Regions from separate parts of the Phormidesmis sp. 146-12 genome, predicted to be linked through region 1. Evidence: riboswitches for the same ligand, from Rfam matches in the RefSeq annotation. Region 1 holds a riboswitch; the other holds the start of a gene.

Evidence for each region. A riboswitch is a leader RNA that binds a small molecule or an ion and turns the genes downstream of it on or off. The one in region 1 is predicted to bind cobalamin.
Region 2: another riboswitch for cobalamin. It lies ahead of ACKFKF_RS14125 (energy-coupling factor ABC transporter permease); the one in region 1 lies ahead of cobG (precorrin-3B synthase).

Annotation. Positions count from the first base shown of each region.
Region 1 is NZ_JBJPHS010000020.1:4,502-9,658, reverse strand. Features, by position in the region: gene cbiD (cobalt-precorrin-5B (C(1))-methyltransferase CbiD) at 1-3, opposite strand, end outside; gene cbiE (precorrin-6y C5,15-methyltransferase (decarboxylating) subunit CbiE) at 84-1,301, opposite strand; adenosylcobalamin-variant (AdoCbl-variant) riboswitch at 1,363-1,453, shown strand; gene cobG (precorrin-3B synthase) at 1,510-2,934, shown strand; gene ACKFKF_RS11275 (precorrin-8X methylmutase) at 2,956-3,585, shown strand; gene ACKFKF_RS11270 (precorrin-2 C(20)-methyltransferase) at 3,582-4,289, shown strand; gene cobJ (precorrin-3B C(17)-methyltransferase) at 4,286-5,157, shown strand, end outside.
Region 2 is NZ_JBJPHS010000029.1:16,287-21,443, reverse strand. Features, by position in the region: gene ACKFKF_RS14155 (hypothetical protein) at 453-728, shown strand; gene ACKFKF_RS14150 (clan AA aspartic protease) at 725-1,096, shown strand; gene ACKFKF_RS14145 (hypothetical protein) at 1,124-1,279, opposite strand; gene ACKFKF_RS14140 (energy-coupling factor ABC transporter ATP-binding protein) at 1,376-2,239, opposite strand; gene cbiQ (cobalt ECF transporter T component CbiQ) at 2,226-3,026, opposite strand; gene ACKFKF_RS14130 (energy-coupling factor ABC transporter substrate-binding protein) at 3,044-3,334, opposite strand; gene ACKFKF_RS14125 (energy-coupling factor ABC transporter permease) at 3,337-4,092, opposite strand; cobalamin riboswitch at 4,110-4,268, opposite strand; gene ACKFKF_RS14120 (class I SAM-dependent methyltransferase) at 4,395-5,135, opposite strand.

The sequences.
Region 1 (5,157 bases):
CATGGGAGATGAGGAGTGAGGAGTGAGGGGTGAGGAGGGAGGAGACGTTGGACTTTAGTCTCTGGTCTTCTGTCTCTGTCTCATCACGGCTTGCGAGCGACCCATTGGGTGATGGGAGAGAGGGATTTCCAACCGAGGAAACGACCGATCGGGGCTGCTCGTTGAATGGAGATGCGGGTGAATTCGCCGCCGACGCGATCGTGCCATTCAAAAAGCTTTTGTTCGCCTTTGAGGGTGACGACGTTGGCGACGAGACGACCGCCCGATCGCAGGGCTGACCAGCAGGTTTCGATCAGTCCTTCTGTGGTTGCGCCACCGCCGATAAAGATGGCATCGGGTTGAGGAAGGTCGGTGAGAATTTTGGGTGCGGTGCCTTCTAAAATCTGTAAATTTGGCGTTCCTAATGCGTTGGCGTTGTCAGCAATGTAGTTTGTGCGGGAGCGTTCGATCGCAATGGCCCGACAGCGGGGGTGACTTCTCATCCATTCGATGGCGATCGAGCCACAGCCAGCCCCAACATCCCATAAAAGCTGGCCAGGTAAGGGGGCGAGGGCTGAAAGGGTGATCGCCCGAACTTCTCGCTTGGTCAATTGTCCGTCGTGGTGGTAAGCGTGATCCGGTAGTCCAGGAATTCGAGAGCGCGGAACGGTTTTAGAATCAGCGACACATTGAATGGCGATCGCGTTCAAGTCGTCTAATTCGGTCTGATTCCAGTCGGAAGCGATGCTTTGAAGGATGCGTTCTCTCGCGCCGCCCAAACGCTCTAAAACGGTGAGAGAACTGTTTCCAAAGCCTTTTTCGGAGAGTAGACGGGCGACGATCGCGGGCGTTTGTTTGCCTTCGCTCAAGACTAGCAGCTTTGCACCGGGATAGAGATACGCATTCAGTAATGCAAGCGGACGACTGCACAGACTCAGCGTTTCAGCTTCAGTCAGCGACCATCCCAGACGAGAACAGGCCAGGCTAAAAGTCGATGGAGCAGGAACGATCGTCATTTCTGCCAGAGGAATTTTGCGCGTCAGCATCACCCCAATGCCGTAGCACATCGGATCGCCACTCGCCAAAACACAGATCGCCTGTCCCCGTCGCTGCATGATTTCTTCTACAGAATGATGAATTGGAGTCGCCCAGACAATCTTCTCCCGTTGATCGCTCTCTGAAATCATCGCCAAATGTCGATCACCCCCTACCAAAATTTCTGCATGATCGACGAGAGAACGAGCGATCGCAGACAATCCAGCCAGCCCGTCTTCGCCAATTCCCACCACAGACAGCCACTTTTTCTCCAAGTCCAAACTCATCGCCATCAATCCGACAAAACGTTAAGGATGCAGGATTCTCGATCCGTTCTCATGCTAAGTTACTGAAGTTTAGGGTTGGGAAAGTTCGGTGAGATTCCGATACTGTGCCGCAACTGTAATGGGCAAGCCCAAGTCAGAATGCCAACTTTAGGAATGTCATCAGGCATGTTGTTTGAGATTCTCTGCGTCGCACGGAGAAGGAGTTTCAGTGATATCGTCCCAATCTACTGCCTGTCCAGGGTTATTTTATGCCACATCGGCCGCAGATGGCGTTTTGTCACGCTTGCGGATTCCAGGCGGCGTTCTCAATGTTGAGCAGTGTGAAGCGATCGCCAATCTCGCAGATCAGTTTGGTGGCGGCTTTGTGGATGTGACCAATCGAGCGAATGTGCAAATCCGTGAGAGCAAGATTTCGCCAGAGGCATTGACGCAGTTACAAACCATTGGACTGGCTTCTCCGATCGCCGAAGTGGATGCCCTTCGCAACATTATGAGCAGTCCGACTGCGGGCAGCGATCGACAGGCAGCGATCGACGTACGTCCTTTAGTTTCTGAATGGAATCAAACCATTATTGCTCATCCAGAATTTGCGATTTTGTCGGCTAAATTTAGCGTTTGTTTTGACGGTGGTGAAGCGGTTTCGGTGCGCGATCGACCCAACGATATTGCCTTTTCTGCGGTTAAAAATCAGTTTCATCTCGCCCTCAGTTTGGGAGACCGGGGAACCTCACCGCTAGATGTGGGTGTAGCAATTCAACCTGATCAAGTTCTGCCAACTTTACTGGCGCTGACTGAAGTCTATTGCGATCTAACCCCTCTAATTAATCGCCGTAAGCCTCGATTGAGAGACGTTCTACATGAGTTTGGGGTTGAATCTTACTTACAAAAAGTAGAACAGCGCTTGCCGTTTAAGTTTCAGGATTGTGAGGCGAAATTAAAGAAATCTTCCCCTTCCTATCAGCATTTAGGAATTCACGCTCAACGTCAACCAGGACTATTTTATGTCGGACTTGTGCTGCCTCTGGGACGATTAGAAGCAGTTCAATTAAAAGGATTAGCTAACCTATCGAAGCAATTTGGATCAGGTGGACTGCGCTTAACGCCCTGGCAAAATGTGCTGATTCTAGGAATCCGAGAGCAATCGCTTCCCCAACTCCAGCAAGGGATAAAAGCGTTGGGACTGGACTGGTCAGAAAGAAGTTTTTGGGGCGCGATCGTCGCCTGTTCGGGTAAGGCTGGCTGCGTGTCTTCGGCGACAGAAACTAAGCAAGATGCGATCGCGTTAGTTGAAGATTTGCAAGGAAAAGTTACGCTCGATCGACCGATTAATTTACACTTTAGCGGTTGCAAAAAATCCTGTGCCCAACATACTCAAAGTGACATTACGTTACTAGGAATAGAAACCGACGATAACGCTGCCGTTTATGATATTTACATTCGAGACAACGCTGAAGATCATACAAAATTCGGTCAAATCCTTTACTCAAACATTCCACCTGAACATCTTTCCCCGCTCATTGAGAACATGTTAAAAACCTACCAATTAAAACGCGAAAATTCAGATTCCTTTCGAGAATTCACTCAGCGCTACACCCTTCCACAACTTCAACACTTCTTTAACCAACCTCTTTAACCAACTTCCCTCCTCCCTTTTATGACCGACTACATCCGAGACGGCAACGAAATTTATCGAAACTCTTTTGCCATGATTCGATCGGAAGCCAATTTAGCCAATTTGCCCCCTGATTTTGAGACGATCGCCGTTCGATTGATCCACGCTTGCGGCATGACCGACTTGGTAGAAGATTTAGCCTACTCTGCCGACGCAGTACAAGCTGGACGATCTGCCCTTCAAGCAGGAGCCTCCATTCTCTGTGATGCCCGCATGGTCGCTGAAGGCGTGACACGACGCAGACTTCCCGCTAACAATTCCATAATTTGCACACTCAACGATCCACAAGTGCCAATGCTGGCGCAAAAAGTCAACAACACGCGCTCGGCGGCCGCTTTAGAACTCTGGCGATCGCAACTGGAAGGCTCAGTCGTGGCGATCGGGAATGCTCCTACTGCACTTTTTCGATTACTAGAGATGTTAGACGAAGGAGTGCCAAAACCCGCTTTGATTCTAGGCTTTCCCGTCGGATTTGTGGGAGCAGCCGAGTCAAAAGCAGCCCTGGCGGCCCATAGTCGAGGCGTTCCTTTTATCACCCTTTTGGGACGACGAGGCGGAAGTGCAATGGCAGCCGCAGCCGTGAATGCGTTGGCAATGGAGGCAGAAGTATGACGAACTCAAAAGGACGGCTTTATGGCATTGGCGTGGGGCCCGGCGATCCAGAATTGCTGACGCTCAAGGCCTATCGCTTGCTGAAATCAGCTTCCGTCGTAGCGTACCAATCCGCAGATAATCACGCCAGTGTTGCTCGATCGATTGTCGCAGGCTATCTCAACGATCTCCAGATCGAAGTACCGTTTCACTTTCCCCGCGCCCTCGACCCCTATGAGGCAAAACCGCTCTATGACCAGGCTGTGAGACCGATCGCCGATCATTTAGCCGCAGGTCACGATGTCGTTGTTTTGTGTGAAGGCGATCCGCTATTCTATGGATCATTCATGTATCTGTTCACACGCTTTGCTCACTTGTATGAAACGGAAGTAGTTCCCGGTGTGTCTTCTCCGATGGCTTGTGCGTCTGCGATCGGGATTCCCCTCAGTTATCGCAATGATATTTTTAGCGTGTTGCCTGCCACTTTATCGAGTGACGTGTTAGCAGCTCAGTTAGTGAATGCTGATGCGGCCGCTATCATTAAATTGAGCAGACATTTTGCTAAAGTTCGGGATGTTTTGAAAAGAGTAGGATTGATGTCCAGAGCGCGTTACATCGAACGAGCCACAATGGCCGAACAGCGGATTGTCGCCCTGGATGAAGTGGATGCCGATCGCGTGCCTTATTTCTCAATGATTCTTGTGCCGAGTACCGTTCAGCTATGACAAAAAGCAGCGTAGCCGTGGTGATTTTGGGTCAGCAAAGTGTCCCGGTTGCCCGAAAATTAATGACGGCGTTACCGGGAGCCAAACTCTACGGATTAGTGGGACGAACCACAGACGTAGACGTTCACTTTGACCAGTTTGGGGACACTCTACGAGAATTGTTTTGTCAAGGAACGCCGATCGTGGGTCTATGTGCCGCCGGAATTTTGATCAGAACACTGGCTCCCCTACTCTCCGACAAGCGTGCCGAACCGCCCGTATTAGCGATCGCCGAAGATGGCAGTGCAGTCGTTCCCTTATTAGGCGGATTGAATGGTGTGAATGACCTGGCGCGAAAGATTGCAGACGCTCTATCCGTTCGTCCAGCGATTACCACAACGGGAGAAGTTCGGTTTGGTTTAGTGTTAGAAAATCCGCCTTCTGGCTATCGTTTATCGAATCCAGAACACGCCAAATCTTTTATGTCAGATCTATTATCTGGTGCAACCGTCAAGCTAGAAGGAACGGCTCCCTGGCTGAGTCAAAGTGCGTTACCGATCGAGCCTTCTGGAGCATTAACGATTCAAATCACAGAGCAATCTATCTCCAGTTCTCAAAACCATTTAGTCTACCATTCCGCTACGGTTGCCGTCGCTATTTCTGATACTGCAAATATTGAATCAGACGAGTGGATTAAACTCATTCAGCAGCGATTCATCGAGTCCAATCTGGCGATCGAATCCCTTGCCGGAATTTTCTCAGTCACCACCCAAGCCGCCAACCCCTGCCTTCACGCGATCGCCCACTTCTTCAACGTTCCCGCTCGCTTCCTCCCGCTCGCCCAACCAAATCAAATCAGCCTCTCTAAAGCACTCGCCCAGACCACCTC
Region 2 (5,157 bases), on a different contig from region 1:
GGCAACTCGATCACACAAAGCTGAAATTAAGGAAGCGCGATCGGCAACTCGATTACACAAAGCTGAAATTAAGGAAACGCTTTTGTTAAGTCGATTACACGAAGCTGAAACTAAAGAAGCGCGGTCGGCAACTTGATCACACAAAGCTGAAATTAAGGAAGCGCGATCGGCAACTCGATTTTGGCTTGAGACAGATGAGTTGACACAGCTATCCGAGATGTTGCTATAGCGCTTAGGAAGAACGTTAACGAAGCTCAACTTGATAGTGTACTGACCAACCTGCCAACCGCAGCCCGTGACTTCTGGTGCCCATAGTTGTCATTGTTATTAGAAAAGTGTGAGCGCATTGTAGTAGCAACAGTTAGTGAGCGATCGCCGCCTAACAATAGGCTCTGAGGTAGACGATTGCTTAGGTTAAAATTCAGGAGTAATGTTGCAACGAGGTCAAGGCAATGACAGTTCGCCAACCCCGCTACAGTAAAGAGGAATTCGCTCGACGTGGCGACGAGATTTATGAATCTCAAGTGCGTTCTCAAGTTGAGGAAGGTAATCATGGCAAGATTGTGGCGATCGACATCGAAACCGGAGCCTTTGAAGTGGCTAACACGACGATCGAAGCGACCGATCGCCTTTATGAGCGTGTGCCCGATGCACAGCCTTGGGTGATTCGGATTGGACATCGCACCGTTTATCGGTTTGGTTCGCGGAGCCTGAAGAAGCCAGTATGATGCAAGGTTTCGTGAATCAAAGTTGTGAAGCGATCATTCCGGTGGTTGTTGGTCATAGCAGAGCACGTCAGCAAATGGTTCAGGTAGTGGTCGATACAGGCTTTACCGGATTTTTGTCGCTCCCCTTATCTATCATTGAGTCGCTGGAATTGCCTTGGATATTCCGCGATTCCGCAACGTTGGGCGATGGTAGTGAAGTTCTTTTTGATATGTATCGCGCCTCTGTCATCTGGCATGGACAATATCAAGTTGTGGATGTGGCAGCATCAGAGGCAGAGCCGCTTATCGGCATGAGTTTGCTGTATGGCTCTAAACTTCAAATTGAAGCAGTTGAGGGCGGCATTGTGGCGATTGAAACCATGATGTAGTTAATGGTCATTTCGTTGAGGCAAGGTCTAACAATGCTGTTGGAGCAGCGGAAAGAGTCTTCTCGCTTCGTTGATAGTTCTTTCGTCGTCGCGCAACAGAACCGTTAACTGGCTAAGTTTAGGGGTAGAGAATGGCGGTAAGTCAATAATTCGACATTGCATGGGGTGCGATCGCAGTGCCATATCCAACTTTCAATGACTGCGGATGGTGGTTGATACTAATAATGTGTTTGAAGGTTCCACCAAACAGGACGGTGCTTCAGTGATTTTTGTGAATCGTTATTCATATCGAAGCACTTCTAAAATGCGGTTTCGCAACGGTTCAACAATTCTCTCTTGTAGTGATTTAGGTTCTTGAGACAAGGCTTCTGTCACCTGATCTAAAACCTTAAATACTAGAGGAATTTCTAATTGAAGCTGGTTGAGAGTGTCGCGTTGAGCAAATACATGCTGAGGCGTTCCTTCTAAAATGAGTTGCCCTTTGTTGAGGATAAAAATCCAGTCGGCCCAACAGTAGGCTAAATCTAAATCGTGAGTGGCCATGACGATCGTCGTTCCCCTTTGGTGAATCTGACGTAGTTTTGCCATCAGATCGCGGGTTTGACGTGGGTCGAGGTAGGCCGTTGGCTCGTCTAACAGCAATAGTTCTGGCTCAAGCACCATAACATCGGCGAGAGAAACGCGCTTTTTTTGCCCCAAACTTAAGTGATGAACGGGACGGGCGGCCAGTTCAGTAAGGTTGAAAGCGGCGATCGCTTCCCCAACTTTTTGAATCACGTCTGCATCTGGCAAACCTAAATTACACAGCCCATACGAGATATCTTCTTCAACGGTAGAGGCCACTAGCTGCTGTTCGGGATCTTGAAAAACTAGCCCGACTTTTTGACGAAGATTGAGCAGGGAGGAGCGACCCCTTGCGGGTAACTCGAAGCGATCGTAGCGAAGCGGTGAACCTTGCCAATGAATTCGTCCTTTTTGGGGTTTGTAGAGTCCGTTTGCTAAGAGAAACAGCGTGGTTTTGCCGCAGCCATTTTGACCAATTAAGGCACAGCGTTTGCCTGACGGAATGCGTAACGTAAGATTCTCAAGGGCGGGTTGATCACTGCCAGGATAGGTGTAGCCAACTTGCTCAAATAGAAGCATAGTGCCATCCCGTGAGCGCGACTAAAATGACACACCCTAACAATGCCTCAAAGCTGTAACGTTTGGAGGGATAATAACGCCGCGAGTGACATACCCGAAACTCTCCAGTAAAGCCACGGGATTCTAAGGCGAGAGAGGCTTGACGATAGTTTTCTAAAGTACGACGAAGGAGTTGCCCAATTAGCAGCCCCAGACTTTTGATCCAAAGTTTTTGAGTATGGTAGCCGTTGCGCGATCGCTGCGCCATCCAAATCTCATTCGCCGTGCGTAACAACACAAAGATAAATCTGTACATCAACATCAAGAGATCAACTAATAATACAGGGCACTCAACGCGACGCAGAATGTCTAGAACTTCAGTAAAGGGAATGGTCAACATGACAAAATAAATACAGGCAGTAGAGGCGATCGTTCTCACGCCCAACACACTTACCTGCTGCATTCCTTGATGACTCAGATAAATAAAATGATCGTTCCAAACGAATCCCTGCCACACATCAGACTGAACCAAAGATAAATTAGATAAGGCAACGCTGCTGACAACAAATGCAGGCAGACTAGTCAACCAAAACCCAATCGGAATGAAAAGCAGCCGCAAATAGATCGAAACCGAAATTCTAGCATAAGCCACAATCCAAATGCTCACCCAAACAGTAATCAGGATCTGTATGGGAGCAGAAGTGCAATAGGTAATCGACAAAAGCACGATCGCAAACAGCAATTTTTGACTCGGTGGCAAGTGGCGTAGTCGATTGGTGTAAGCGATCGTATCAATTTGCAGGGTCATGTTTGGCAGAATACAGGCTATTGATCATCCTTGCGCTGCTGCGATCGACCTTTGTATAAGCCCAGAATGTAACCTGTGATGCCTGCCCCGATCGCCGCTTGAGCTGCAAATAAGAAAGTTTGCACTTCGGGGCCAGAATCCTTGAGCACAGGCTGAAACCAGGGTTTGTAGTCCGGTCGAATCTCTTGAATTGCAGTTGAATTGTGACCGTCGGTTGCTCCAAACTCTCTGCCCTGGAGAACTAACAAAGGGCCAAGCGATAAAACAACTACGCCGATGAGTAATAGCCAGTTCGATCGTTTATTCATCATTATTGTGGTTCTCTTAATGCTTTCAGGGTTTGCAGTTCTTGTTCTCCATAATGCTGTAGCCAGTTCCAAACTAGTACCGTGAGCAACCCTTCAGTCACGGCTAGGGGAACTTGGGTAATGGCAAAAATACCTGCAAACTTGAGAAATGACGCAATAAAGCCACCTTGCACAGCAGGAAATGCTAATGCAAGTTGTACGGCGGTTACCAGATACGTGATCAAATTTGCCAACGCCGCGGCTAAAAAGATTGCAACCTTTTGATACCCAGTTCGCAATACAAGATGGTAGGTGAAATAGGCCACGTAAGGGCCCACGATCGCCATCGACACCATATTTGCACCCAGCGTTGTCAAGCCTCCATGCGCCAGCAACAACGCCTGAAAGAGCAAGATTAATCCCCCCAGCACAGACATCACGGAAGGGCCAAACAAAATTGCGCCCAGCCCAGTCCCCGTCGGGTGAGAACAGCTACCCGTCACCGAAGGAATTTTGAGCGCTGACAAGACGAAGGTGAATGCGCCAGACAGTGCCAGCAATAGCTTGAGTTCGGGGTTTTGTTGAGTGATGCGGGTGAGCGATCGTAGCCCCAGCAAAAAGAACGGCAGCGCGACCGCCCACCAAAAGATTGCCCACCATACAGGCAAAAACCCTTCTGAAATGTGCATGGCGTAAGCAGGACTTGCTGAAGCTAGAAAAAGATAGCAACTTAAGCCAGCCATCAATCCCAGGCTGACCCATTTTCGACGTGTCTTCATCCTGTACCTCGCAGATAAGACGATGGGCGCGATCGGCAGGCATTCTGGCTCAAGAGTAGATTGATGAACGAATCAAAACTCTCTTACAGTTGCGGGACAGCGGTAGAATTACACTACACTTTCCCTGTTTCCTCCGACGGCTGCTCCCCGTCAGAACCGATGCGTGGAATTTAGCATACTGGATCAAAAGCAAATTAGAAAGGAATTTGCCTCGATCGTTACACTGCGGTTTTCGCAACAGTCTGGCTGGCGGTTCAAACCGCGCCTACAAGAACGACTCATAGCAATTTATTCAGTGACAGTCAGGCTAACTTTGGCTTCTCGAAGATCATTAAATGCTGCTGAGGTAAACCGTTTCTAGTTTCCTGATAGATTAATCCGACTTCTGCCATTTCTTTTTTGACTTGTGCTTGCGTCATTTTGTGCAGCGCTTTGATCAAAATTAAAGGATTCTCACCGCGATATTCAACAAGCGCCACTTTTCCTCCGGGTTTTAAGGACTTGACGATCGCCGCCATCATCTCTTGGGGATACTCAAATTCATGATATGCATCGACCATCAACGCCACATCAACACTGTTTTCGGGCAGATTGGGATTGGTGACACTGCTCAAAATAGGCTCGACGTTGGCAATGTGTTTTTTGGCTTTGAGGTCGTTGAGAATCTCGATCATTTCGGGCTGAATGTCTACTGCAAACACCTTGCCCTGAGACAGACGAGGCGCAATCCGAAAGCTAAAATAACCCGTCCCTGCACCAATATCGGCAACCACATCGGTCGGTTTGAGATCGAGGGCACTGATCACTTTTTGCGGTTGTTCTTCGCCCGATCGTCGGGGACGCTCTAACCAACCTGCACCTTCGTGGCCCATCACCTGAGCAATTTCACGATCGAGATAAAATTTACCAATGCCATCAGAACTATGCTGCAATCGCTTCTCATACACAGATGTATCGGCTAAAACAACGCTGGGCGCATCGACCCAACAATGCAGCGTGAATAGAACCAGCAATACAACACGCAAAACTTTTTGAATGAACATGAGTACTTTTCTCAAACAACTT